Regions from separate parts of the Motilibacter rhizosphaerae genome, predicted to be linked through region 2. Evidence: riboswitches for the same ligand, from Rfam matches in the RefSeq annotation. Region 2 holds a riboswitch; the other holds the start of a gene.
What was found. A riboswitch is a leader RNA that binds a small molecule or an ion and turns the genes downstream of it on or off. The one in region 2 is predicted to bind cobalamin.

Region 1: it holds a riboswitch for cobalamin, as region 2 does, so the genes downstream of both, EV189_RS08015 (putative cobaltochelatase) here and EV189_RS04055 (CbtB domain-containing protein) in region 2, are expected to answer to the same signal.

The regions. Positions count from the first base shown of each region.
Region 1 is NZ_SGXD01000002.1:532,013-545,966, reverse strand. Features, by position in the region: gene EV189_RS08050 (carbohydrate-binding protein) at 1-3,189, shown strand, start outside; gene EV189_RS08045 (VOC family protein) at 3,641-4,048, shown strand; gene EV189_RS08040 (COG4705 family protein) at 4,149-4,970, shown strand; gene EV189_RS08035 (DedA family protein) at 4,967-5,584, shown strand; gene EV189_RS08030 (COG4705 family protein) at 5,657-6,466, shown strand; gene EV189_RS08025 (ABC transporter ATP-binding protein) at 6,609-7,529, shown strand; gene EV189_RS08020 (ABC transporter permease) at 7,526-8,362, shown strand; cobalamin riboswitch at 8,416-8,567, shown strand; gene EV189_RS08015 (putative cobaltochelatase) at 8,639-10,633, shown strand; gene cobO (cob(I)yrinic acid a,c-diamide adenosyltransferase) at 10,633-11,247, shown strand; gene EV189_RS08005 (cobyrinate a,c-diamide synthase) at 11,241-12,596, shown strand; gene cobI (precorrin-2 C(20)-methyltransferase) at 12,593-13,330, shown strand; gene cobM (precorrin-4 C(11)-methyltransferase) at 13,327-13,954, shown strand, end outside.
Region 2 is NZ_SGXD01000001.1:887,477-901,430, reverse strand. Features, by position in the region: gene EV189_RS04095 (quinone oxidoreductase family protein) at 1-175, opposite strand, end outside; gene EV189_RS04090 (DUF2500 domain-containing protein) at 210-575, opposite strand; gene EV189_RS04085 (beta-glucosidase) at 712-3,888, opposite strand; gene EV189_RS04080 (TetR/AcrR family transcriptional regulator) at 4,035-4,616, shown strand; gene EV189_RS04075 (heavy metal translocating P-type ATPase) at 4,736-6,937, opposite strand; gene EV189_RS04070 (heavy-metal-associated domain-containing protein) at 6,934-7,146, opposite strand; gene EV189_RS04065 (metal-sensitive transcriptional regulator) at 7,173-7,469, opposite strand; gene EV189_RS04060 (CbtA family protein) at 7,801-8,658, opposite strand; gene EV189_RS04055 (CbtB domain-containing protein) at 8,676-8,894, opposite strand; adenosylcobalamin (AdoCbl) riboswitch at 8,941-9,033, opposite strand; gene EV189_RS04050 (dihydrofolate reductase family protein) at 9,098-9,646, opposite strand; gene EV189_RS04045 (HAD-IA family hydrolase) at 9,729-10,370, opposite strand; gene EV189_RS04040 (VOC family protein) at 10,435-10,791, shown strand; gene EV189_RS04035 (hypothetical protein) at 10,795-11,886, opposite strand; gene EV189_RS04030 (RNA polymerase sigma factor) at 11,879-12,394, opposite strand; gene EV189_RS04025 (DUF4440 domain-containing protein) at 12,447-12,836, opposite strand; gene EV189_RS04020 (helix-turn-helix transcriptional regulator) at 12,855-13,739, opposite strand; gene EV189_RS04015 (SDR family NAD(P)-dependent oxidoreductase) at 13,841-13,954, shown strand, end outside.

The sequences.
Region 1 (13,954 bases), on a different contig from region 2:
GTGGACGCGCCTGCCGGCCGGCTCGCCGAGACGGTGACCGCTGACGGCACCGGCCTGGTGGCCGGGCTCGTCTCGACGCTGCAGGCGCAGGACGCGACGACAGCGACCGCCTCGGTGGGCGACCTGCCCGCGCAGTCCTCCGCGCAGCGGACGACGCTCGCCGTCGAGGACGGCTCCACCTACACGCTCACGAAGTACGTCGGCCTCGCGACGAGCGTCGACACCGACCGCACCGACGGACTGGCACCGCTGGAGGCGGCGACCCGGGCGTCGAGCGGGGCTGCGGCGACCGGCTGGGACGACCTGCTGGCGGCGCACGAGGACGCCTGGGCGCAGCTCTGGTCGTCGGACATCAGCGTCCCCGGCGACGATGCCCTCACGCTCCAGGCGCGGGCCAGCATGTTCTACCTCCTGGAGAGCACGCGGGCCGGCGTCGACTGGAGCACCTCGCCCGGCGGGCTGTCCTCGGACGGCTACTCGGGCCACGTCTTCTGGGACATGGAGACGTGGATGTTCCCCTCGCTGCTCGCGCAGCACCCCGATATCGCGGCGGGGGCCGACGCGTACCGGCAGCGGCTCCTGCCAGGAGCACAGGCCTACGCCCAGCAGACCGGCTGGAAGGGCGCCCGTTTCCCCTGGGAGAGCGCACTGGCCGGCGACGAGCAGACACCGACCTGGGCCGACACCGGCAAGTACGAGATCCACGTGACCGCCGACGTCGCCCTGGCGCAGTGGCAGTACTACGAGGCGACCGGTGACGAGGAGTGGCTGCGGAGCAAGGCATGGCCGGTCCTCGCGGGCGCCGCTGACTTCTGGGCGAGCCGGGTGACCCCGAACGCGGGTGGCGGGTACTCCATCAAGGACGTCATCCCGCCGGACGAGTACGCCGTGGGCGTCGACGACGACGTCTACACCAACGTCGCAGCAGCGACGACGCTGCGGATCGCGACGCAGGCCGCCCAGATCATCGGCGCGACGGCCGACCCCCGCTGGTCGAGCATCGCCGCGGGGATCGTCGTCCCCTACGACCGATCGCTCGGCATCCACCCCGAGTACGCCGGCTACAGCGGCCAGACCATCAAGCAGGCCGACGCGGTGATGCTGCAGTACCCCTGGGGCTACTCGCAGCCCAGCTCGGTCGCGCAGGCGGACCTCGACTACTACGTCGGGCGCACCGACCTCGGCGGCCCGTCCATGACGGACGCGATCCACGCGATCGACACCGCTGAGCTCGGTACGCCGGGGTGCTCGAGCTGGACCTTCCTCCAGCGCAGCGTGAACCCGTTCATGCGCGCACCGTTCGACCAGTTCAGCGAGACCCGCGGCGGTGGTGCCTTCACCTTCACCACGGGTGCGGGCGGCTTCCTGCAGGAGTTCCTGTACGGATTCACGGGTCTGCGCTGGGACACCGCCGCAGTGCAGCTGGACCCGGTGCTCCCGCCGCAGCTGCCCGGTCTCGACCTCACCGGTCTGGCCTGGCAGGGGCGCAGGTTCGACCTCAGCGTCGGGCCGCGGACGACGACGGTGACGCTGCGCTCCGGGGACCCCCTGCCGGTGCAGGTGGCCGGCGGCGCGGCGCAGACCGTCGCGGTCGGGGGGACGCTCGACATCCCGACCCGGCGGCCGGACCTCACCCCGACGTCCGACGAGGCCCGCTGCGCCGCGGTCTCGGCGAGCTCCTCCGACGCGAGCTTCCCCGCGGTCGGCGCGGTCGACGGGAGCGCGGCGACGCAGTGGCGCCCGACGACGGACGGCGCATCGCTGACCGTCGACCTCGGCGCGGCGACCACGGTCCGCCGGGTGCGCGTCGTCTCGGGCAGCGGGGGCACCACGGCGTACACCGTCGCGGTGTCGCTCGACGGCAGCACGTGGAGCGACCTCGGCAGCGTGGGCGCCGGCGCCGACCCCACCAGCAGCGTGGTGGTCTCGCCGACGCAGGCGCGGTACGTCCGCTACACCGCCGCCGCCGGAACCACCCCGCAGGTCGCGAGCCTCGAGGCCACCGACACGTCACCGCCGGACGCGCCCACGGGCGTCACCGGCGTCGCGGGCGACGGGCAGGTCACGCTGTCCTGGACCGCGCCGTCCTACGACGGTGCGCAGCCCGTCGACCACTACGTCATCACGCCGTACGTCGACGGCGTCGCGCAGACGCCTGTCACGACGAAGGACGCCGCGACCTCGTCGGTCGTGACGGGGCTGACCAACGGCACGGCGTACACGTTCACCGTGGCGGCGCACACCAGCGTGGGGGACGGGGTGCCGTCGGCCCGCTCGGCGCCGGTGCAGCCAAGGATCTCCTTGCAGCGCGTGGATTCGGGCCTCGATGCGCTCGTCGCCTCGGGCCACGTCACGCCGAGCGCCGCGCGCGAGCTGCGTCGGTTGCTCGCTCCCGCCATCGCGGCTGACGCGGCCGGGGACGTGGCGGGCACCCTGCAGCGGCTGCAGGCGGTCCGCGCGTACCTCGACACGGCGGCGCCGGCGAAGGTCGACGACACCGCCAGCGCCCTGCTGCAGGACGAGCTCGCCCAGTGGCTGCACCAGCCCGCCGGGCTGGCCGCCCTGCTCCACGAGATCGGGGCGCTCACCCGCAGCGGCGACATCGTGCCCAGCACGGCGCGTCTCCTGCAGGACCGTGTCACGGCGGCGCAGGACGCGGAGGCCGCGGGCGACGCGGTCCGGGAGCGGGCGCAGCTCGACGGCCTGCGCGGCGACGTGCTGGGGGCGAAGCCGAGCAGGGTCACGGCTCTGGCGCGGCAGGCGCTCCTCGCGCTCATCGACCCGCTGCTCGCGCAGACCATCGAGGCCGAAGACGCGACCCTCGGAGGCGGGGCCTGCACGGCCGACGACCACAGCGGGCACAGCGGCAGCGGCTTCGCGGCCTGCTTCACCCGCGTCGGAGCGTCGGTGGCCTTCACGGTCGACGTCCCCTCCGCCGGGACGTACGACCTCGCGCTGCGCTACGCGAACGGCACCGGGGCCGAGCAGACGGCCACGCTGACGCTGGACGGGACGCAGGGGCAGCAGGTCCGCCTGGCGCCGACCGCCGGCTGGGACACGTGGGGGCTGCACACCACGACGGTTCGCCTGCACGCAGGTGCGAACACGGTGGCGTACGCGTACGGGCCGGCGGACAGCGGCAACGTGAACCTCGACGACCTCACGGTGCAGCCGCACGCGGCGGGCTGAGGCACTCGGGGTCGGGCTCGGGGGCACGGGCCGGCTGGCACGGTGCCCACGAGCACGGGACGCGCGAGCACGGGCATCCGAGCAGGGGCCCCCGCCGGCAGCGCAGAGCTGCTGGCCGGGGGCTCCTCCTTCCCGTGATCATGCAGATCCTGGGTGCGCCGAGGCCGCGGGGGAGGTGCGTGCGCTGGAGCGCGTACGAGCAGGTCGGGACCTGCCGCCCGGGGCTGGGGCGCCGTTCGTGGCGACCGCTGACTCGGGGCCGCCCGAGTCCGGGACCGCACGACGTGACCGACCGCACGAACTGACCGCCGGCACGACGAGATCCGGGCCCCTGGGCGACCACCTCGTGCGGCCGGGCTCGAACATGATCGGGCTACCCGATCAACTTCCACCCTGCGCGGCCCGCGCCACGCGCCACCACGCGCCCCGCCCGTGCACTAGCCTCCGGCGCATGACCTCCCGGCTGACTCCGTACCTCGGCTTCCGCGACGACGCGCGGCAGGCGTTCGAGCTGTACCAGCGCGTGCTCGGCGGCACGCTCGAGATCTCCACGTTCGGCCAGTTCGGCGCGGCCGAGGGCCCCGACGCGGAGCTCGTCATGCACGCCCAGCTCACGACCGACCTCGGCCTCGTGCTCATGGGCGCGGACACTCCGTCGGGCATGACGTTCGCCGACGGGGCGCGGGTCGCCGTCAGCATCGTCGGCGACGACGGGGACGCCCTCCGCGGCTACTTCGCCGGGCTGGCGGACGGCGGCGCAGTCACGATGCCGCTGGAGCGGCAGGTCTGGGGCGACGAGTTCGGGATGCTGACCGACCGCTACGGCATCGCCTGGATGGTCAACATCACCGGCGGCTGACCAGCCAGCCCCAGCAGTCAGGCAGCAGTCAGGTACGCGCCCCTACGCTCCCCGGACGGAGCGGGGGAGGTCCTCGTCCCGTCCCGGGAAGGACCACCGCGTGCAGCTGCCCGCCTCCTTGCGTCGCGAACCGCTCACCGCCAAGGTCCCCGAGGTGACCGCCGTCTTCTGGGTCATCAAGGTGCTCACCACCGGCATGGGCGAGGCCGCGTCCGACTACCTCGGGAAGACGAGCATCATCCTCGGCGGCATCGTCGGGCTCGGCGGGTTCGTGCTCGCGCTGTGGCTGCAGCTGCGCTCGCGGACCTACTCGACGTTCACGTACTGGTCCGCCGTCGCCATGGTCGCGGTGTTCGGCACGATGGTGGCCGACGTCCTGCACGTGGCGACGGATTTGTCCTACTGGGTCACCAGTGCGTTCTACGCCCTGCTCGTCGCGGCGTGCTTCGTCGTCTGGCACCGCAGCGAGGGCACGCTCGACATCCACAGCATCACCACCGCGCGCCGCGAGCGCTTCTACTGGTGCACCGTGCTCGCGACCTTCGCGCTCGGCACGGCGGTCGGCGACCTCACCGGCATGACCGTGGGGCTCGGCTTCTTCGCCTCGGGGATCCTGTTCGCCGTCGCCATCCTCGTGCCGCTCGTGGCGTGGCGCCTCGGGGCCAACGCGGTCGCGATGTTCTGGACGGCGTACGTCCTCACCCGCCCGCTCGGCGCCTCGTTCGCCGACTGGATGGGCAAGGAGCACTCGATCGGCGGCGGTCTCGGCTGGGGCGACGGCACGGTGACGCTGCTGGCGCTCGGGCTCATCGTCGCGCTGGTCGCCGTCGTCGCCGTGCGCGGCGGCGACGCGCAGCACGAGACCCGAGCAGACGACACCGACGACCCCCGCGACATCGACGACCTGCCGCAGTACGCATGACCTCCGCGCTCAACCCGCTCGACGCGCAGAGCCTGCTCTCCAGCTTCGGCGCGATCGGCGTCTTCGTGGTGCTGTTCGCGGAGACCGGGTTGCTCATCGGGTTCTTCCTGCCCGGCGACTCGCTGCTGTTCACCGCGGGCCTGCTGTGCACGGCATCCTCGACCTCGAGCGTCCACCTCTCGCTGCCGGCTGTCCTCGTCGCAGCTGCTGCCGGGGCCCTGCTCGGCGCGCAGACCGGCTACGTCATCGGGCGTACGGCCGGGGAGGCCCTGCTCGACCGCCCCGACCGGCCGCGGCTGCAGCACGCCGTGGCCCGGGCGCGTACCACGCTCGACCGGTACGGCGTGGCGAAGGCCGTGGTGCTGGCCAGGTTCATCCCGCTCGTGCGGACGGTCCTCAACCCGCTCGCCGGCACGGTCCGCGTCCCGGTCGGCGTCTTCACGCTGTGGCAGGCGGTCGGTGGTCTGCTGTGGAGCTGCGGGGTGACGCTGGCTGGCTACGAGCTCGGCTCGCGCATCCCCAGCATCGACCGCTACCTGCTGCCCGTCATCGGCCTCATCATCGCGGTCTCGCTGATCCCCGTCGCACTCGAGGCCCGCCGCGCCCGCCGCTGAGCCGAGAAGGTCCGGCGCAGCAGGCGGAACGCAGTCAGGATGTCGTCAGGCGAGGACCCCCACGCTGACAGCATGTCCTCCACCACCTCCCGCGCCGTCGCGGGCCCCACCATGCTCAACAAGGTCCCGGAGATCACGGTCTTCTTCTGGATCATCAAGGTGCTCTGCACCTCCGTCGGCGAGAGCGCGGCCGACTACATCAACGAGACGCTGGGCTTCGGGCTCGGCCCGACGACCGCGCTGATGACCGCGCTGCTCGTCGCCGCGCTCGTCGTGCAGTTCCGCACCCGGGCGTACGTCCCCTGGGTCTACTGGCTCAGCGTCGTGCTCATCAGCGTCGTCGGCACGCTCGCCACGGACAACCTCACTGACGGGCTCGGGATCAGCCTGCTCGTGACGGCACCGGTCTTCGCCGTGCTCCTCGCCGGCATCTTCCTCTGGTGGTACCGCACCGAGGGGACCCTCTCGATCCACTCGATCGTCACCACCCGTCGCGAGGCCTTCTACTGGCTCGTCGTCCTCGTCACCTTCGCGCTCGGCACCGCCGTCGGCGACCTGCTCGTCGACCGGCTCTCGATGTCCCTGCTCGGCGCGGTCGTCGTGTTCGCCGTGGCCCTCGCGCTGGTCGTCGTCGCCTGGCGCACGCGGCTCGTCGCGCCGCTCACGGCGTTCTGGGTCGCGTACGTCCTCACCCGACCGCTCGGCGGCTCGACCGGTGACTACCTCTCGGGCGACCGCAGCGACGGCGGTGCCGGGTTCGGCACGCTGCTGACGAGCCTGGTCTTCCTCGCCGCGATCATCGCGACCGTGGCGTACCTCAGCGTCACCGGTCGCGACCGCACGCCCGTCGAGCGCCGGGACGGCACCGCGACCGCCGTCTGACGCCCCGCCCCAGGATGTGCATGATCACGAGGAGGGGACGGGATCGTGCACGTCCTGGGGCGCCGCACTACGACGACTCAGCGTCGTCACAGCCTCGGGGGCGCAGACTCGCGGCGAACCGCTACCAGGGCGAGGAGCGCACGTGATCGAGGTCCGCGGACTGACCAAGAGGTACGGCGAGAAGACCGCCGTCGACGACCTCACCTTCACCGTCCAGCCGGGGATCGTCACCGGCTTCCTCGGCCCGAACGGCGCCGGCAAGTCGACGACGATGCGCATGGTGCTCGGCCTCGACACTCCGACCTCCGGGACGGCGACGGTCGCGGGCCGCCCGTACCGCGAGCACGACCGGCCGCTCCACGTGCTGGGCGCGCTGCTCGAGGCGAAGGCCGTCCACACCTCGCGCTCGGCGCGCAACCACCTGCGCGCGCTGGCCGCGACGCACGGCATCAGCGACCGCCGCGTCGACGAGGTCATCGGCATGGTCGGGCTGCAGGACGTCGCCCGGCGCCGGGCTGGCGGCTTCAGCCTCGGCATGGGCCAGCGGCTCGGCATCGCGAGCGCGCTGCTCGGAGACCCGGAGACCGTCATGCTCGACGAGCCGGTCAACGGCCTCGACCCCGAGGGCATCCGCTGGATCCGCGACCTGCTCAAGCAGCTCGCCGACGAGGGCCGCACCGTCTTCCTCTCCTCGCACCTCATGAGCGAGATGGCGCAGACCGCGGAGCACGTGGTCGTCGTCGGGCGCGGCCGGCTCATCGCCGACGTGCCGATCGCGCAGCTCATCTCCGGGGCGCCGACGAGCTCGGTGCTCGTCCGCTCGGCCGAGCCGACCGCGCTCGCCGCGGCCCTCGTCCGCCAGGGCGCCGAGGTCGTCGCGGACGGCGACGGGGGCCTGCAGGTGTCCGGCGTCGACGCGCCCGGCATCGGCGAGGTGGCGCTGGCCGAGCGCATCGCCCTGCACGAGCTCACGCCGCACCGCGCCTCCCTCGAGGAGGTCTTCATGGACATGACCCGCGACGACGTGGAGTACGCCGCCGCCGATTCGGAGGCCCGCGCATGAGCACCGCCACCGCCCCGACCGGCACGACCGCGCCGCGCACCGAGCGGGTCGAGGTCCGGCCCGTCACCCTGCCGCGGGTCCTGCGTTCCGAGTGGGTCAAGCTCCGCTCGCTGCGCTCGACCTGGATCACCCTGCTCGTCGCCGTCATCGCCATGGTCGGCATCGGCTGGGCCGTCGGCGCCGCGACCAACAGCCACTGGTCGAGCATCGGCGCCGACGAGCGGGCGGTCTTCGAGCCGATCAACCGCAGCCTCATCGGGGTCAACCTCGCCCAGCTCGCGGTCGGCGTGCTCGGGGTGCTGCTCATCTCCGGCGAGTACGCCACCGGGATGGTCCGGGCGACCTTCGGGGCCGTGCCCACCCGGCTCCCGGTGCTGTGGGCCAAGGCCGCCCTCTACGCGGTCGTCGTCTTCGTCGTCATGACCCCAGCCGCGCTGGTGGCGTTCCTCGGCGGCCAGCACTTCCTGGCCTCGCACGGCACGACACTGTCCGCCCCGCACGCGGCCGCCTCGGTCGTGGGAGTCGGGCTCTACCTCACGCTCGTGGGGATCTTCGCCCTCGCCCTCGGCTTCCTGCTGCGGAGCACCGCCGGCGGCATCGCGGCCCTGGTCGCGATCCTGCTGGTCATCCCGGGGATCGGGCAGGTGCTGCCGGCGTCGTGGCGGGCGCACACCCTGCCGTACCTCCCGGGCGAGGCGGGCGCCTCGCTGTTCTCCCCGCGCCCCGAGGACCCGCACGCGCTGAGCGCGGGAGCCGGCGGGCTGGTCCTGCTGCTGTGGGTCGTGGCAGCGCTCGCCGCGGCGGCCGTCGTGCTCCGCCGCCGGGACGTGTAGCGCTGCCCGTCGGTGCCTGCCCTTAGGATGCAGGAGCACTGCGACGGCAGTGGAGGAAGCCGGTGCGATTCCGGCGCGGTCCCGCCACTGTCACCGGGGAGCGGAGCCTCATCTCCGGCCACGGCTGCGAGGGCGACGGGAGCACCCCGTCGTGCGAGCGGTTGGAAGGCCGAGGCCGAGCGCTGATCCGGGAGCCAGGATTACTCCCGCCGTCGTCCGAGCCGACCAGGGGCGTGGACACCCCGGGAGGGACGTACGGCGTTGGCACTCCCCGAGGTGCGCGCTTCCGACGCGCGCTACCCGTTCTCCGCCGTCGTCGGCCTCGACGACCTGCGGCTGGCCCTGCTCGTCAACGCCGTGGACCCCGCGATCGGCGGGGTCCTCGTGCGCGGCGAGAAGGGCACCGCCAAGTCGACGGTCGTGCGGGCGCTCGCCGCGCTGCTCCCGCCGCTCGCGGTCGTCCCGGGCTGCCGCTTCTCCTGCGACCCCGCCGCCCCTGACCCCGCCTGCCCCGACGGCCCGCACGACCCCCAGGGGCCGGCCGCCGAGCGCCCGGCGCGGCTGGTCGAGCTGCCGGTCGGTGCCTCCGAGGACCGGGTCGTCGGCTCGCTCGACCTCGAGCGCGCGCTCGGCGAGGGGGTCAAGGCCTTCGACCCGGGGCTGCTCGCGGCCGCGCACCGCGGCGTGCTCTACGTCGACGAGGTCAACCTGCTCTCCGACCATCTGGTCGACCTGCTGCTGGACGCGGCGGCGATGGGCCGCGCGCACGTCGAGCGTGAGGGCGTCTCGGTCACGCACGCCTCGCGCTTCCTGCTGGTCGGGACCATGAACCCCGAGGAGGGCGAGCTCCGCCCGCAGCTGCTCGACCGCTTCGGCCTCACGGTCGAGGTGCGCGCCTCCCGCGAGCCGTCCGAGCGCGCCGAGGTGGTGCGCCGCCGGCTCGCGTACGACGCCGACCCCGCGGGCTTCGCCGCAGGATGGGCCGCGGAGGACGCTGCCCTCGCCGGCCGCATCGCCGCCGCCCGCGCGCTGCTGCCCTCCGTCGTGCTCTCCGACGCCGCGCTGCGCCAGGTCACCGCGGTCTGCGCGGCGTTCGACGTCGACGGCCTGCGCGCCGACCTCGTCACCGCGCGGACGGCGATCGCGCTCGCCGCCTGGGACGGCCGCACCGAGGTGCTGCCGGAGGACGTGCGGCAGGCCGCGCTCCTCGCGCTGCCGCACCGGCGCCGGCGCAACCCGTTCGACGCGCCCGGCCTCGACTCCCAGCAGCTCGACGAGGCGCTCGAGTCCAGCGCGCCCGAGCCGGAGCCCGACCCCGAGCCTGCGGGACCTGGTCCTTCGGGCGGCGGCGAGGGCGCCGACGCCCCCGGCGACAGCGCGACGCCCGAGGCCGGCGGGGGCGACCCGGCTCCCGGCAGCCCCACCGGCAGCAGCGAGGCCGTCGCCTCCGCGGCCAGCCCGTACGCCGTGCGTCCCCTCCGCGTCGCCGGTCTCGGCGACGGCGCCGAGGGCCGGCGCTCCCGCGCGCGCACCAGCAACGGGCGGACGGTGCGCAGCGAGCTGCCGCGCGGCCCGGTCACCGCGCTGCACCTCGCCGCGACCCTGCGCGCGGCCGCGCCCCACCAGCAGCGCCGCGGGCGGGACGGCGCGCTCGTCGTCCGCCGCCAGGACCTGCGTCAGGCCGTGCGCGAGGGCCGCGAGTCCAACCTCGTCGTCTTCTGCGTCGACGCGTCGGGCTCGATGGCGGCGCGCCAGCGGATGTCCGCGGTCAAGGGCGCGGTGCTGAGCCTGCTGCTCGACGCGTACCAGCGCCGCGACAAGGTCGCCGTCGTCACCTTCCGCGGCGCGGCCGCCGAGACGGCGCTGCCCGCGACGTGGTCGGTCGAGGCGGGCGCGGCGCGGCTGCAGGCGCTCCCGACCGGCGGCCGCACGCCGCTCACCGCCGGACTGCTCCAGGCCGAGCAGGTGCTGCGCCTGGAGCGGGTGCGCGACCCGCGCCGGCGGCCCCTGCTCGTCGTCGTCACCGACGGCCGGCACACGAGCGGCGAGGCGCCGGAGCGCGCCGCCGCTCTGCTGCAGGCGCGCGGGGTGACGAGCGTCGTGGTCGACTGCGAGTCGGGCCCGGTCCGGCTCGGGCTCGCGGCGCAGCTGGCAGCGGGGCTCGGCGGCGACTGCGTACGCCTCGAGGAGCTCGCCGCCGAGAGCCTCGCGGCGCTCGTCCGCGAGACGACGCTGCCGGGCAGGACCACAGCGAAGGGCAGGGCCGCCTGATGCCGCAGGGCAAGCCGAGCGTCGTCCCCGAGGACGGGCTCACCACGCGCCAGCGCCGCAACCGCCCGCTCGTCGTCGTCCACACCGGCGAGATGAAGGGCAAGTCCACCGCGGCGTTCGGGCTCGCCCTGCGCGCGTGGAACGCCGGCATCCCCATCGGGGTGTTCCAGTTCGTCAAGTCCGCGAAGTGGAAGGTCGGCGAGGAGTCGGCGTTCAAGGCGCTCGGCCGGGTCCACGAGCAGACCGGCGAGGGCGCGCCCGTCGCCTGGCACAAGATGGGCGAGGGCTGGTCGTGGACCCAGCGCCCGGGCACCGAGGAGGACCACGCCGCCGACGCGCGCGAGGGCTGGGCGCAGATCCAGCGCGACCTCGCCGCGGAGACCCACGGCCTCTACGTCCTCGACGAGTTCACCTACCCGATGACCTGGGGCTGGGTCGACGTCGACGAGGTCGTCTCGGTGCTGCGCGACCGCCCCGGCACCCAGCACGTCGTCATCACCGGCCGGGGCGCCGACCCGCGCCTGGTCGAGGCGGCCGACCTCGTGGTCGAGATGACCAAGGTCAAGCACCCGATGGACGCGGGGCAGAAGGGCCAGCGGGGGATCGAGTGGTGAGCATCCCGCGGGTCGTCCTCGCGGCGCCCGCCAGCGGCCACGGCAAGACGACCGTCACCACCGGTCTGCTCGCGGCGTTCGCGCACCGCGGGCTCGCCGTCTCGCCGCACAAGGTCGGTCCGGACTACATCGACCCGGGCTACCACGCGCTCGCCGCGGGCCGGCTCGGCCGCAACCTCGACGCGTTCCTCTGCGGCGAGGAGCGCATCGTCCCGATGTTCCTGCACGGTGCGGCCGGCGCCGACCTCGCCGTGGTCGAGGGCGTCATGGGGCTCTACGACGGCGCGAGCGGGCGCGGGGAGCTCGCCTCCACCGCCCAGATCGCCAAGCTGCTCCGCGCTCCCGTCGTCCTCGTCGTCGACCCGTCCTCGCAGGGCCGCTCGGTCGCCGCGCTGGTGCACGGCTTCGCGACCTTCGACCCGGGTGTGCGTCTCGGCGGCGTCATCCTCAACCGCGTCGCGTCCGAGCGCCACGAGCAGATCGTGCGCGACGCGCTCGAGGAGATCGGCGTCCCCGTCCTCGGGGCGCTGCCGCGCTCCGACGCCATCGCCGCGCCCTCCCGGCACCTCGGGCTCGTACCCGTGGCCGAGCGCTCGGCCGCCAGCGTCTCCACCGTGCGCGCCCTCGGCGAGCTCGTCGACGCCTGCGTCGACCTCGACGCGCTGCACGACCTGGCCCGCACCGCGCCGCCGCTGTCCGCCGCCGCCTGGGACCCGCGCGTCGCCGTGGGTGACCCGGTGCCGGGCCGTCCCCGGATCGCGGTCGCCTCCGGCGCGGCGTTCACCTTCTCCTACGCCGAGACCGCCGAACTGCTCCGCGCGGCAGGTGCTGAGGTCGTGCCCGTCGACCCGCTGCGCGACGAGTCGCTGCCCGAGGGCGCGCGCGGCCTCGTGGTGGGCGGCGGCTTCCCCGAGATGTACGCCGCGGAGCTCTCCGCCAACGAGCCCCTCCGCGCCTCCGTGCTGGCTCTGGCCGCCTCGGGCGCGCCCATCGCGGCCGAGTGCGCCGGGCTGCTCTACCTCGCGAAGCGCTTGGACGGCAAGGAGATGTGCGGCGTGCTCGACATCGAGGCGCGCATGACCGGACAGCTCACCCTCGGCTACCGCGAGGCCGTGGCCGTCTCGGACTCGGTGCTGGCGCGGACCGGCGAGCGCGTACGTGGTCACGAGTTCCACCGCACCGCCTGCACCCGCCCGGCCGTGGGCGGGACGAGCCCGGCGTGGCAGTGGGCGGGCGGTGCCGCCGAGGGCTTCGTCAGCGGCGGCGTACACGCGTCCTACCTCCACGTCCACTGGGCGGGTGCCCCGGGCATCGCGGCCCGCTTCACCGCTGCTGCGGCCGCGGCATGAGTGCGCGTCTCGTGGGGGTGGGCGTCGGTCCCGGTGACCCCGACCTCGTCACGGTCAAGGGCGTCCGCGTGCTCGCGGAGGCGGACGTGGTCTTCGTGCCGGTGATGGCGCTCGACGTCCCCGGCCGTGCCGAGGCCACGGTGCGGGCGCACGTGACGCACGACCGCGTACGCCGTGTGGTATTCGCGCTCGACGACCGCGGTGGCGTCACCCCTCGCCGTGAGAGTGCCTGGGCGGCAGCCGGTTCTGCTGTTGCCGACGCCTTCGCCGCTGGCGCGGGCACGGTCGCCTTCGCCACGATCGGCGACCCCAACGTCTACTCGACGTTCTCCTACCTCGCCGACACCGTCGCCGAGGCCGTGCCGGGGCTCGTGGTCGAGACCGTCCCCGGCATCACCGCGATGCAGGACCTGGCTGCCCGCAGCGGTTCCGTGCTCTGCGAGGGGACCGAGTCGCTGGCGTTGCTGCCGCTGACAGCCGGCATCGCGGCCTACGAGGAGGCGCTGGACGCCTTCGACACCGTCGTCGCCTACAAGGGCGGGCGCCACCTCCCGGCGGTCCGCGCGGTCCTGGAGGCGCGGGGCCGGCTCGAGGGTGCCGTCTTCGGTGCGGCGCTGGGACTCCCCGACGAGGACGTGCGCCCGCTGACCGAGGTCCCCGCGGACGCCGAGGCGCCGTACCTCTCCACCGTCATCGCACCCCCCGCGCGGGGCACCCGAGGAGGCAGGCTGTGAGCACCGGCAAGGTGACGTTCGTGGGGGCCGGTCCCGGCGCCGCCGACCTGCTGACCTTCCGTGCTGCCAAGGCGATCGCGGACGCCGATGTCGTCATCTGGGCGTCCAGCCTCGTCGAGGAGGCCGTGCTCGAGCACTGCCGCGAGGGCGCCGAGGTCGTCGACTCCGCGCAGCTGCCCATGGAGGGCGTGCTCCCGATCTACCAGCGCGCCGTCGAGCAGGGGCTGCGCGTCGCGCGCATCCACTCCGGCGACCCGGCGCTGTGGGGAGCCGTGCAGGAGCAGCTCGACCGCTGCCGCGAGCTCGGCCTCGAGGTCGAGATCATCCCCGGTGTCAGTGCCTTCTCCGCCGTCGCCGCGATCGTGCAGCGCGAGCTGACGATCCCCGAGGTCGCGCAGTCCGTCATCCTCACCCGGCTCGGCGGTGGCAAGACGCCGATGCCGCCGGGGGAGGAGGTCCGGGAGTTCGCGCGCCACGGCACGACCATGGCGGTCTTCCTCTCCGCCGCACGGTCCGGTCAGCTGCAGGAGGAGCTGCTCGAGGGCGGGTACGCCGAGGACACCCCCGTCGTCATCGCGTTCCAGGCGACCTGGCCGGACGAGCTCGTCGTCACGTGCACGGTCG
Region 2 (13,954 bases):
ACGGCGTCTCCCGCGTGTAGGGCGGCCGGCCCTCGCGGGCGTAGATGTCCATGTAGTTGACGCCGGCCGCCTCGACCTCGACGAGCAGCTCGCCGGGGCCGGGGGTCGGGCTCTCACGGTCCTGGAGCTCGAGGACCTCGGGACCGCCGGACTCCGTGACGACGACAGCGCGCATGCCGCCATCCTGCTCCAGTGGGTGCAGGGCCCCGTCAGCGCTCCCGCTCGAAGCCCTTGAACCTCATGCCCTGGTGGGTGAGACGGCCTCGGTCACCCTCGACGAGGCGCCCGTAGTCAGCGCCGCGCACCGGCAGCTCGATGCGCTCCTCGCCCTCGCTCTCGAACGTCAGGAAGTACGTCGTGGAGGCGGATGACTCGCCCGATCCCCCGGACACGTGCGCGCGCTTGCCCACCAGCGTCGCGGGCAGCGTGACGAGCGGCGCGGCGTTGTTGCGGTGCCAGCGGCGGGCCCCATGGATGATCACCACGACGAAGGTCGCGAGCACGACGAGCGCGATGGTCCCGATGACGCCGATCAGCGTGGGGAAGAGCCACCCGGGCGGTCCCTGGTCGTCCACGTCGTCCTCTCGAGCTCGGCGGAGCACGAGTGTGGCACGCCGGATCACCGCGCCCGGCCTGCGGCGACCCTCCCTGGACGTGATCATGCACGACCTGGGAGCCCAGGTCGTGCATGATCACGGAGAGGTGGAGGGGCTACCGGATGCGGTCCTTGTCCACCGCGACGTACGTCGCCAGGTCGGTGAACTGGCTGGTGTACGGCGCCACCGTTATGCCCGAGACTCCCTGCAGGGCCGCGAGCTGCTGGAACGGCAGGCTCTGCGCGACGACCGCGAGGATCCGCGACGCGCTGCGCTGCAGGTCACCGAGGCGCAGGTCGTAGCTCGCGGGGTAGGTCCCCTTGAGCACGACCGTGAAGGCGGTCACCGGGCTCGTCGCGTCGCCGGGCACCTGGTGCACGACGTCGGTGAGCGTGATGCCTGCCCGCTGGTCGGCGGAGAGGCCGTGGGCAGTCGAGGCGATCTCGGCCTGCACCGCCTGGTACGCCCCATCGACACTGGCGAAGCCGGCGTTCGGCGTGAGGACCGGCTTGCCGGTCGCGTCCGTCGTCGTGGTCCCCGACACCGGGTGCGACAGGTCGGTGGTCCCGTCGACACGGGTCGAGATCGTCTGCGTGCCGCTGCCCGAGAGCGTGAAGTTGCCGGTGCTCCAGGTGTAGCGGTACGACGTGCCCCGCAGCGTGCGGGTGTACGCGGGAAGGCCGTCCACGTCGAGCGTGGGAGTGACCTTCTTCGCGGCGTTGACGACCTCGCCCGGGTTGTTGCCCGGCATGATCAGGTCGTTGCCGGCGTACATCGTGTTCGCGGCGCCGTGGCTGCCGCCCCAGTCGGTCATGACGAGGCCCTTGAACCCCCACTCACCGTGGAGGATGTCGGTCACCAGGTCGTAGTTCCGCGACGCCCAGGTGCCGTTGATCTTGTTGTACGACGTCATGATCGCCATGGGCTGCGCGGACTTGACGGCGATCTCGAAGCCCTTGAGCTCGATCTCGCGCGCGGCCCGCTCGCTGACGACGGCGTCGTCCGCGTTCCTGTTGGCCTCCTGGCTGTTCTCGGCGTAGTGCTTCAGCGTCACGCCGACACCGGGGTTGCTCTGCACGCCCTTGGTCGTCGCCGCCGCAGTGAGCCCGGCGACGAGCGGGTCCTCGGAGTAGTACTCGAAGTTGCGGCCGTTCAGCGGGTCCCGGTGGATGTTCATGCCGGGGGCGAGCCACAGCGTCGCGCCGTACTCCGTCATCTCCTTGCCCACCGCGTCACCGACCTGCTGGACGAGGTCGCGGTCCCACGTCTGCGCGAGCAGCGTGCCGATCGGCCAGGCCGTCGTCCACTGGTAGGTCGTCGGCGTCGTGGGGATCTGCTGCGTGATGCGCAGACCCGCGGGGCCGTCGGACTCCGTCGTCCCCGGGATGCCGAGGGACTCGTACTTCGCGGTCGTGTAGCCGGCGGCGCCGACGGCCGTCGGGGTCGAACCCGGGGTGTTGGCGCCCTCGACGATGTTCGACAGCTGGTCGAGGCTGAGACCGGCGACGAACTGCTGCATCGACACCGTGCCCTTGGCGACGTCGTAGAGCGTCGCGCCGGGGACGGGCTTCACGGCCTGGACGGTCTCGCCGGTCTTCGGCGCGTACGGCGCACCCGTACCAGCCCAGTCGCTCTGCGCCGGGTCGACGTACGCCGTGGTCCTCGAGATGAGGCTGCCGTCGACCGCGTAGTAGGGCGACGTCGGGTCGACGGGCACGGACTGCTCGTACGGAGAAGCCGCTTGCACCGTGCGGAACTTGCCGCCGATGGTGAGGTGCGGCGCCTTCGCGATCTCCGCCTGCTCGCCGGCGTAGCTGTAGAAGCTGCTCGGGTCGCTGTGCAGCTCCGAGCTCGGCTGCTCGTCGTCGGCCAGTTCGTTGTGGTCCTGCTCGGTGACGACCGTCGAGGGCAGCGTCAAGCGCGCCGCGACGTGGGTGCTGCGTGAGGAGTCGCCGACACGGATGAGGTAGTCACCGGCATCGAGGACCCACGCGGCGCGCGCTGTGTCGTACGACGCCATCTGCGTGGTGTCGAAGGCGATGTCGACGTGCTCGGACTGCCCGGGGCCGAGCTCGTCGGTCTTCGCATAGCCCGCGAGCTGCTGGTACGGCTTGTCGGGACCGGTCTGCGGAGCGGAGAAGTAGACCTGCACGACCTGCTTGCCGCTGCGCGTCCCGGTGTTGGTGACCTTCACCTTCACCGTGGTCTTCGACGCCTTGGACTGGACGGTCACGACGTCGTCGCGGAAGGTCGTGTAGCTCAGGCCGTAGCCGAAGGGGTAGTCGACGACACCGGCCGGGTTCGCGGCATCGATGGTCTTGTAGAACGAGTCGAAGTAGCGGTAGCCGACGTAGATGCCCTCGGCGTACGGCTCTGTCGCGGTGTTCTTGTCATTGGCCCCGAACGTCGCCGACGCCGGGTAGAAGGAGTACGCCGAGGCCCAGGTGTCGGTGAGGTGCCCCGAGGGGTCGACAGCGCCGTCGAGCACGTCGGCGAGCGCGTTGCCGGACTCCTGGCCCGCCTGGCTCATCAGCAGGAGGGAGTCGAGCGCGGTCCCGCCGCTCGGGTCCTTCTCCGACGCGTTGATCTGCTTGTAGAACGCCGTGTCCATGACGCCACCGGTGTTGAGGACGACGACGACGTGCTGGTAGCTCTGGCCGAGGAGGGCCAGGTCCGCCTTCTCGGTGTCGGTGAGGTAGTAGTCGCCGGCCGTCGCCGACCGGTCCGCGCCCTCGCCGGAGTTGCGCGCCACGACGTAGATCGCCGTGCTCGTCGGAGCCTTCGGCTTCACGCTGTCCGGGGTGAGCAGCTGCTCGACCGAGGAGTAGTCGACCGCCGGGCCGAAGATCTGGCCCGTTGCGCTGGCCGGGTACTTCGTGTCGTACGCGCTGGTCATCGCGTTCCAGTACGCGTCGCTCGTCGTCACCGTGTAGCCGGCCCCCTCCAGGCCCTGCCGCACGTTGATCGTGTAGCGGTTGTAGACGTCGCCGGACCCGGTGCCGCCCTTCACCGTCTTGTACGCGCCGACGCCGAAGAGCGCGACGTTCCCGCCGCGCGCCATCGGCAGCGTGCTGTCGTGGTTCTCGAGCAGCACCATGCCCTGCGTCGCGGCGTGCCGCGAGAGTGCGGCGTTCGCGGTCTCGAGCGGGCCCGGGTTCGGGTCCGTCGTGGCGGCGGAGGCCGCCCCCGAGCCGGCCGCGGCGAGCGCGGTGGCCAGCGCGGCGGTGAGGGGCACCCACCTCCGGCCCGTCCTGCGTCCGACGGCGTGGCGGTCGCGTCGTGCGTCGCGCATGCGTGGTCCTTCCTGACGGCGGTGTCGCGCCGGCGGGCCGCCGGCGGTTCGGGATCCCGAGGCAACCTAGACCGACCAACCGGTTGGTCGGTAGTCCCGAGACCGAACTGTGACCCAGCCGGGGCTCCGCCGCCTAGGGTTGCCGCATGGAGCGGCGCGCGCAGATCGTCCAGGCGGCCTTCGAGCTGTTCGCCGAGCGCGGCTTCCGCGGGGCGTCGCTCGGGCAGGTCGCCGCCCGCGTCGGGCTCACCAACGCCGGCGTGCTGCACCACTTCGCCAGCAAGGAGGAGCTGCTCATCTCCGTGCTGGCCGAGCGCGACCGCGAGGACGAGGCGGCTGTCGAGCAGGCCCTCCCGCGGGACGGGTCACTGCACACCGCCCTGGAGCGCAGCCGGGCGGTCGTCGCCCACAACGTGGGGCAGCCCGGGCTGGTCCAGGCGTTCACCGTGCTGGCCGCGGAGAGCGTGACCGAGGACCACCCGGCTCAGCAGTTCTTCCGGGAGCGCTACGCGCGCTTCCGCGCTCGCATCGCCGCCGACCTCGAGCGCGACGGGCACCTCGCCACCCAGGAGACCGTGCTCGCGGCCACGCTGATGCTCGCGGTCATGGACGGGCTGCAGGTGCAGTGGCTGCTCGCCCCTGACGAGGTCGACATGGAGGCCACCTTCACGCTGTTCGAGCGGATGCTCGAGGACGGCCTGCTGCAGCCGCGCCCCTCCACCCCCTGAACGTGATCATGCACGACCTGGGCCGCACCTCTCCCCCGTGATCATGCACGTCCTGTATGCCCAAGATGTGCATGATCACGGACAGGGGGACCGGGACGTGCATGATCACGAGCAGGGGGTCAGGAGAAAGTCCTCAGGCGCAGGCTGTTCGTCACCACGAACAGGCTCGACAGCGCCATCGCCGCGCCGGCGACGAGCGGGCTCAGCAGGCCGGCGGCGGCCAGCGGGATCGCGGCGACGTTGTAGCCGAACGCCCAGACGAGGTTGCCCTTGATCGTGGCGAGGGTCCGCCGGGCGAGCCGGATCGCGTCCGCCGCGGCGGTGAGGTCGCCGCGGACGAGCGTGAGGTCCGCCGCCTCCATCGCGACGTCCGTGCCGGTCCCCATCGCGAGCCCGAGGTCGGCCTGCGCGAGCGCCGCCGCGTCGTTCACGCCGTCCCCGACCATGGCGACGACGCGCCCGCGGGACTGCAGCTCGCGTACGGCCGCGGCCTTGTCCTCCGGCAGTACCTCGGCGACCACGTCGTCGATGCCCACCTGGGCGGCGACCGCACGGGCGGCGCGCTCGTTGTCGCCGGTCAGCAGCACCGGCTCCAGCCCGAGCGCCCGCAGCCGGCTGACCGCCTCGGCCGACGTCGCCTTGACGGTGTCCGCCACGACGAGCACGCCGCGGACGGCGCCGTCCCAGCCGACCCACACCGGCGTACGTCCCAGGGCCTCCGCCTCGTCCGCCACCGTCACCAGCTCCGCCGGGGGGACGAGCGCCCACTCCTGCTCGAGCCACAGTCGACGGCCGACGACCACGGCGTGCCCCTCGACCACCCCGGACACCCCGCGGCCGCCGGCACTGGTGAAGCCCTCGACGGGGAGGAGCGGGGAGGGTGCCGCGGCCGCGACCGCCTGCGCCACCGGGTGCTCGGACGCGTGCTCGACGGCGGCAGCGAGGCGGAGCAGCTCGCCCGGGTCCTGCCCTGCAGCAGCCGCGGTCGAGACGAGCGACATCCGGCCGGTGGTGACCGTGCCGGTCTTGTCGAGCACGACGGTGTCGACGCGGCGGGTGGACTCGAGGACCTCAGGGCCCTTGATGAGCAGGCCGAGCTGGGCGCCCCGGCCCGTACCGACCAGCAGGGCCGTCGGCGTCGCGAGCCCGAGCGCGCAGGGGCAGGCGATGATGAGCACGGCGACGGCGGCGGTGAACGCCGCCTCGGGCGCGGCGCCGGCGAGGAGCCAGCCGAGCAGGGTCGCGAGCGCCAGCGCGATGACGACGGGGACGAAGACGGCGGCGACGCGGTCGGCGAGCCGCTGCACCTGCGCCTTGCCGTGCTGTGCCTGCTCGACGAGGCGCGCGATCTGCGCCAGGCGGGTGTCCTCCCCGACGCGGGTCGCGCGGACGAGCAGGCGCCCGCTGGCGTTGACGGTGCCGCCGGTCACCTCGTCACCGGTCCCTACCTCGACGGGCACGCTCTCGCCGGTGAGCATCGACGCGTCGACCGCGGAACTGCCGGAGAGGACGACGCCGTCGGTGGCGACCTTCTCCCCGGGGCGTACGACGAACGCGTCGCCGACGACGAGCTGGGCGAGCGGGACCCGGACCTCCTGGTCGCCGCGGAGCACCGCGACGTCCTTCGCGCCGAGGTCGAGCAGCGCGCGCAGCGCGGCACCCGAGCGGCGCTTCGCCCGCGCCTCGGCGGCGCGCCCCGCGAGGATGAACACCGTGACCGCGGAGGCGACCTCGAGGTAGAGCTGGTCGCTGCTCCCCCGCCGCGCGAGCAGCTCGAAGCGCATCGTCATGCCGATCTCGCCGGCGCCGCCGAGGACGAGGGCGTAGAGCGACCAGAGGTACGCCGCGAGCACGCCCACCGAGACCAGCGTGTCCATCGTCGCCGCGTGGTGGCGCAGGTTCGTCAGCGCCGCCCGGTGGAACGGCCACGCCCCCCACGTCGCGACCGGTGTCGCCAGCGCGAGGCTGAGCCACTGCCAGCCGTCGACCTGCAGGGCCGGGACCATCGCGAGGAGCAGCACGGGCACGGTGAGGACGGCGGAGACGCGGAGCCGGTCGGGACCCGGCGGTCGCTCCTCCACGGGCTCCGCGCTCGGCAGCGCGGCGGTGTACCCGGTCGCCTCGACCGTGGCGACGAGCGCCTCGGGCGCGACGTCGGCGCGGTACGTGACGCGCGCCTTCTCCGTCGCGTAGTTCACCGAGGCCGTGACCCCGTCCATGCGGTTGAGCTTCTTCTCCACCCGGGCAGCGCAGGACGCGCAGGTCATGCCGCCGATGGCCAGCTCGACCGTGCGCTCGTCCGTGCCCGTCGCGGTGCTCATGCCAGCTCGTAGCCCGCCTCGTCCACGGCCTCCGCGACGGCGGCGGGGTCGAGCGGGGCGCTGCTGGTGACGGCGACGGACGAGACCGCGCCGGGGACGAGCTGGACCTGCACGTCCTCCACGCCGGGGAGCTTGCGCAGCTCCTGCGTCACCGCGCTCACGCAGTGCCCGCAGGTCATGCCGGTGACGTCGTACGTCGTGGTGCTCATGGTGCTCCTCGCTCTTCGGGGGTGCTTCAGGACCGGACGAGGCGGGCGATCGCGGCCGAGGCCTCCTGCACCTTGGCCTCGGCCTCCTCGCCGCCGCGGCTGATGGCGTCGGTGACGCAGTGGTGCAGGTGCTCGTCGAGCAGGGCCAGGGCGAAGGCCTCGAGCGCCCGCGTCGCCGCCGACACCTGGGTCAGCACGTCGATGCAGTACGTGTCGCCCTCCACCTGGCGCTGCAGCCCGCGCACCTGTCCCTCGATGCGGCGGAGCCGCTTGAGGTGCGCCTCCTTGCTGCCGGAGTAGCCGGGTGCGGGGTTGTCGGTCACGAGTCCAGCGTACCCCCTGGGGGTATGGCGGCAACCCGGACGTCCTCCGGTGGTCCGGCAACGCGCGCCGAGCGGACCAGAGCACCGCCGAGGGGAGCACGCGCGGTCCCCGCGGCGAGGTCCTGCTCCCCCGGGCGCGTGTCGCGCGACGAGGAGCGACACGCCGCGGCGCGTACGTCGTGTGCCCCTCGTCGCGGCGGGTTGCTCATCGCCGTCCACGACGGCACGCGCCGCGGGGGCCGGAGGACCGCGGAGGAGAGCACGCACGGCCCGGCGGCCAGGCCCTGCTCCCCCCAGCGCGTGCCGACCCGCGGCGTACGGACCGGCAGGCTCAGCGCGCGGAGACGGACACCGGCGCGGTCGGCGCAGCACCGCCGCGGCGCAGCACGCGCTCGGCCAGCGGCGCGAAGCCCACGCCGAGCACGGTCCAGAGGAGCAGCTGGGCGCCGACCGAGTAGAGCCGGAACGCGAACATGTCGTCGGCCGGGAAGCCGGGGAACACGATCCTGCCGCCGCCGTCACGCAGCGGCTGCGGGGTCTCGGTGGCGTGGCGGCCGTACTCGCGCACGTTCGCTCCGAGCTCGCCCGTCGAGGGCAGGACTGCCATGACGACGCCGATGACGACGAGGTAGCCGAGCACGGTCACGACGGTGGCGTTCCACGTCCCGAGCCGCGGGGCGAGCTGCTGGCCCACCGCGGCGGCGACGACGAGCCCGAAGGTCGCGACGAGCACCATCACCAGGTAGAGCGCGCTCCGCTGCTGGATGGTGTCCTCGTGGCCGATGGACGGCGGGTTTGCCGGGTACTTGAGGAACGGCACGAGGTAGACGCCGACGAAGCCGCCGGCCGCGAGCAGCAGGGACAGCGAGCGCGGCCGGACGCCGCCGACACGGCCGAGGCAGACGGCGTACGCGACGGCGAACAGCGTCCCCATCGCGAGGCCGAACAGCACCACGCCCACGCCGATGCCCAGGTTGGCCTGGATGCCACGGCTGAAGATGTCGGCGTGCTCGTGCTCGACGGGCAGGCCGGCCGCCCTGTCCAGCGCTGCCTGCGCGTCGTCGCGGGCGGACTCGTAGTCGACCGCCCGGTCGATCAGCGGCTCGGCGAGGACGCGGGCGAAGACGAAGGCGACGAGGCCCGCGACGATGCCGACGAGGGCGCCGCGGGCCAGCAGCTGCCTCTCCACAGGAGCGGGCGTGCCGCTCAGTGGCAGGGGAACCCGAGGAAGTGGCGCGCATCGTGGACGAACTCGTGGATGTGCGCGTCGTTGCCGAACACGGAGGTCGCACCCTGGTCGACGCCCACGAAGTAGTAGAGCGCGACGGCGGCGAAGGCCGCCGAGGCGAGCCAGAGGATCGCGCGCGGCAGGGACAGGACGACCGGTGTCGCCGCTGCGCGAGGGGTGGAGAGGGTGCTGCTCATGTGGGCCTCCTCGGGGATTCCGCGTCCCCGCTGGTACGGACTGGAGTGCTGCCGGGCGATGGCCTGACTCCCACACGTGCGTGTGGTCACAGTGGCGCGACCGTGCCGGACTCCCACCGGCTTCCTCCACCCTGCAGCAGGGCCGACCGTACCGGCCTGACGTCGCCCGCGGCAAGCACGGGCGGCGTCAGGTCCGGCGGGGCTCAGCCCCGCAGCGCGTAGGTCAGCAGCGCGTTGCCGGCGCTGGTCGTGCGGCCCTCGACGAGCCGCAGCCGGGTCAGCGGGACCGTCTCGTCGAACAGCCGCCGCCCCTCCGGCGCCGCCACCGGGTGCACCGTGAGCATGAGCTCGTCGACGACGCCCGCGACGAACAGGCTGCGCACGGTCTCCACGCCGCCCGCGACGAGGATGTCGCCCGAGCCCTGCTCCTTGAGCTTCGCGACGTACGCCGCGGCGTCCGAGTCGACGACCGTGCTGTTCCAGCCGAGCTCGCCGCTGAGGGTCTTGGTCAGCACGTGCTTGCGGATGGGGTTGATCCACTGCGCGAACGGGTCCGCGGCGTCCGCAGCGGGCCAGTACTGCGACCACTCCTGCCAGAGCTTGCGCCCGATGATGACGTCGGTGCCGCCGCTGATCGTGCGACCCATCGCCTCGCCCTCCTCCGGCCCGAAGGCGTCGAACTGCCAGAGGTTCGGCGACTCGGCGACCCCGTTGACGGAGTAGAACAGGTGCGCCTTGGTCGTGCGGGGCATGGGCGGTCTCCTCGGTGCTCGCTGCGCTGCTGGTCCGACGCCAGCAGCGTACGGAGGGGTGGACGCCGGCGGTCGCCGGCGCTCATCGGTCGAGCGGGAACCCGTCCAGCCAGGAGCAGATCCGCTGTCGTGCCAGGCAGAACGACCCGAGCACCTCGTCGGCACCGGCCAGCGCCTCGGGCGGGTGCGTGGTCGTCAGGCCGAGCACGCGCATCCCGGCCGCGGACCCCGCCGCGACACCTGCGGGGCTGTCCTCGACGACGAGGCAGTCCGCGGGTGCGACGTCGAGGACGTCCGCCGCGAGCAGGTAGCCCTCGGGGTCGGGCTTCCCGCGCAGCACCACGCCGCCGTCCACGACGACGGCAGGCTCGGGCGCTCCTCCGGCCCGCAGCCGCGCGCGTACGGCGTCGTCCCGCCCGGACGTCACGACCGCCCAGGCGCGCGGCGGGAGGCTCGCTAGCAGCTCGGGGACGCCCGGGTAGAGCGGGAAGGGAGCGTCCTCCAGCGCGACCTCGCGCAGCAGCCGCGCGTGCTCGAGGTCGACGTCGAGCAGCGGCGCGACCTCCGCGACGGTCTCCGTCGGCCGCCGGCCGTGCGTGGCGGCCCACACGAGAGCGGGGTCGAGGTCGTGGTGCAGGGCCCAGCGGGTCCAGACGCGGCGGTAGGTCGCGGACGAGTCGACCAGGACCCCGTCCGCGTCGAAGAGGACCGCGCGGCTCGGCACCCGGAGACGATGGCGGCTGCCGGTGCCCGGTGACAACCGCTTTATCCCGTGCCAGCCTGGGCGGGTGCTGACCGCCCTCATCCCCAAGGTCTTCTACGCCGACATCGAGGTCGGCCTCGACCTGTTCGCCGGCGGCATCGGGATGGACCTGCTCTACCGCGACGAGGACCTCGTCGTGCTCGGGCGCGACGCGGTGAAGGTCTACCTCGTCGCCGACGCGGAGTACGCCGCGAAGGACCGCCCCGAGCTCGCGATCGAGACCGACAGCATCGACGCCGACTACGCGGACATCGCCGCCCGCCGGCCGGACCTGCTGCACCCGAACCTCTCGCGCGTCACCCGCCAGCCGTGGGGACCGCGCGAGTTCGCCCTGCTGGACAGCACGACCGTGTGCGTCGTGTTCCGCGACTGGAGCGAGTGATCGTCAGGGCGACGTCGCCCAGCTGATGGAGTAGGTGGACCTCCCCGAGCGCCGGGTGACGTGCGCGAACCTGTCGTTGCCGCCCTCGTTGAAGTTCCCCACAGGCTGCCCCGCCCAGTGCAGGTCGAGCGTCACGAGAAGCGTGAAGTCGTCGACGGAGCGCCACGTCTGCACCTGGTAGTCCGCGAGCCGCCAGGACAGCGGGCCACCGTCAGGGGTCTCGACGTAGTCCTTCGCCGATCCGCGCAGCAGGGCGAGCACGGTCGGGGGCAGTGCTGCCGACTCCGTGGGCGGCACGGATTGCAGCCAGACGGCGAGGTGCTCGAGGGCTGCGGCATCCTGCGCCTGGCTGAGCCGGTCGGGCGTCTGCACGACGAGCGACGCGGCGCGCGCTCCTCGGCGCACCTGCAGCAGCTCGTGCCAGCGGACCTCGCCGCCGGAGCAGGCGAGGCGGACCGTCGAGGCCACCGCCTCGTCCACTCCTCCGACCGGGTACGTCCGGGTGCCCGCACGCGTGGGCACCCAGGTGATCCCCTGCGGGTCCGTCCACGCCGCGCACTCGGCCGCGCGCAGTGCCCGCAGCTCCGTCCGGGCGCCGGCGGCGTCGGGCGCGGTGCCCCAGACGAGCGAGGCCGCCTGGGTGGGGCCTCGGCCGGAGTAGGCGACCTCCTGGCTGACTGTCAGCACGGTGTCGCCCTTGCTGGCGCACTGGGCGACGTCAGGGCGGGCCGCCGCCGGGGACGGACCGGTCCAGGCCGTGTCCTGCGACGCCCGCGGCAGGAAGCTGCTGCGCAGTCCTGGCACGGCCGAGGCGGACGCCGTCGGCGCGGTCGGCGCGGTCGGCAGCACCACCGCGGGCACGCTCGGCAGGGTCGGCGCCGGCCGGACGACACCGGGCTCCGGCAGCGCCTGCCCGCTCCCGTCGCGCAGGGCGAGGCCGCTCCCCGCCAGCACGGCGACGACAGCGAGCGCGGCGGCGCCTACGCGCCCGCGACGGCGTACGGCCGCCCGCTCCCGCAGGACGTCCAGCGGTGGCGGTGTGACCGCGCGCGCCGCGGCGTCGGCCAGGTCCCGCAGGACCTCGCGCTCACTCATGGGGGACCTCCAGCAGGTCGGCCGGGTCGAGCAGCTGCGCCAGCCGGGCGCGACCGCGGGAGAGCCGGGCCTTCACCGTCCCGACGGGCGCGCCCACGATGCGCGCGACCTCGGCGAGCGGCAGGTCGGCGACGTAGTGCAGAGCGATCGCCTCGCGCTGCTCCCGGGACAGCTGGCGCAGGGCCGCGACGAGGGCGACGCGGTCCGCCGACAGCTCGGGCACCGCGGCCTCGGCACCGCGCGAACCGACGCCCAGCAGCCGGTCCAGGTGGAGCTGGCGGCGCCAGCGCCGGCGGGCGGCGTTGACGGCCACCGTGCGTACCCACGCCTCGGGGTTGTCCGCGGCCGCGAAGCCGTTGGCGGACAACGCCTTCACGAAGGCCTCCTGCACCGCGTCCTGCGCGGCGGTGAGGTCACCCGTGACCGCGAGCAGCTGGCCGACGAGGCGCCGGTAGCAGCCGGCGTAGACCTCCTCGACCAGCGCGTCGCGGTCCGCTCTCCGGCTCATGTCCCGTACGAGTCACGGCGGGGGTGGACGGTTGCACTGCACGTGCGCACCCTCATGCGCCCGGTAGCGCTCCCGCGGTCTCCGGGGTCGAGTGCCGGCGCCACACCCGCCACGTGCCGTCCGCTGCGCGCAGCCAGGTGTCGCTGATGACGAAGATGCCGCTGCGGTCGCGCCCCAGCACGGTCGCGTGCTGCGTCACCCGCTGCAGCACCGCGGCGACGTCGCCGGTGACGTCCACGACGACGTCGTGCTCCTCGTAGCCGTGCACGACGTAGTCGGGAAGCAGCGAGATCCACCGCTCCCGCGGCATCACCGCGGGCTGCGGGGCGACGACGACCAGCGCGTACGCGTCGTGCAGGACGCGCCCGGCCAGCTCCTGGTCACGGGTCTCGATGCAGCGCTGGAAGTCGGCGCGGGCGGCGGCGAGCTCAGGAGGGGTCACGCCCGCATCCTGCCCCCGTCAGCCCCTGGTCGGGAGGTCTTCGGCCCGGACGGGCAGGCCGGTGCTGCCGGCGACCAGGGCGAGCCGGAGCCGGCTCTCGTCCTCGCTGCCGGGCGCTGCGGTCAGCACGACGAGCTTCATCTCGAGGTCACCCTCGGCCAGCACGTCGCAGTCGACGACGATCGGGCCGACGCCCGGGTGGTGCACGGCCTTGCGGCCCTCCCGGTGGCCCGCCACCGCGCCCTGCGCCCACAGCGTGGCGAAGGTCTCGCTGGCGTCGAGCAGTTCCGCGATGAGCCCGGCGAGGCGCGGGTCGTCCGGGAACCGCGCGCTCGCGCGGCGCAGGTCCGCCACGACCGCAGCCTCGGTCGCCGCGTCGTCGGGGCTCTCGACCAACCACCGGGAGAGGAACGGGCCGAGCGGGTGCCCCGCGAAGCAGTCCCGCGCGAAGTTGCGCTGCCGCAGGGGGATCTCCTCCGGGTCTCCGAGCAGGGCCACCCATCCGCGGTTCCACCAGAGCAGCTGCCAGTCCGCCGCGAACACCGCGGCGGCCGCAGTGTCCCCGAGCCGGGCCAGGACGCGCTGCACACCAGGCGGCACGTGCTCGGGCACCCGCCCGACGGGGACGGCCAGGTGCGCGAGCCGGTAGAGGTGGTCGCGCTCGTCGGGGCTGAGCTGCAGCGCCCTCGCCAGCGCGGCGACGACCTGCTCGGACGGGCTGCTGGCGCGGCCCTGCTCGAGGCGCACCAGGTAGTCGACGGAGATGCCGACGAGGTCGGCGAGCTCCTCCCGGCGCAGCCCGACCGCCCGGCGCGCCCGTCCCGCAGGCAGGCCGACGGCAGCGGGGTCGAGCCGCTCGCGCCACGTACGGATCGTCGCGCCCAGCGCGCTCCCGGAGTCCACGCACCGATTGTCCGCGACGAGACGGCGCCAAGGGTGGTACCGCCGTTCCTACCGTCGAGGCGTCCCTGGCGCACCCGGCGGCGCGGACGCAGGCTGGCCGCATGACCACCACCTTCATCACCGGAGCCAACCGCGGCCTGGGCTACGAGACGGCCCGCAGACTCTCCGAGCTCGGCCACACCGTGCTGCTCGGCGCCCGCGACCGGGAGCGCGGC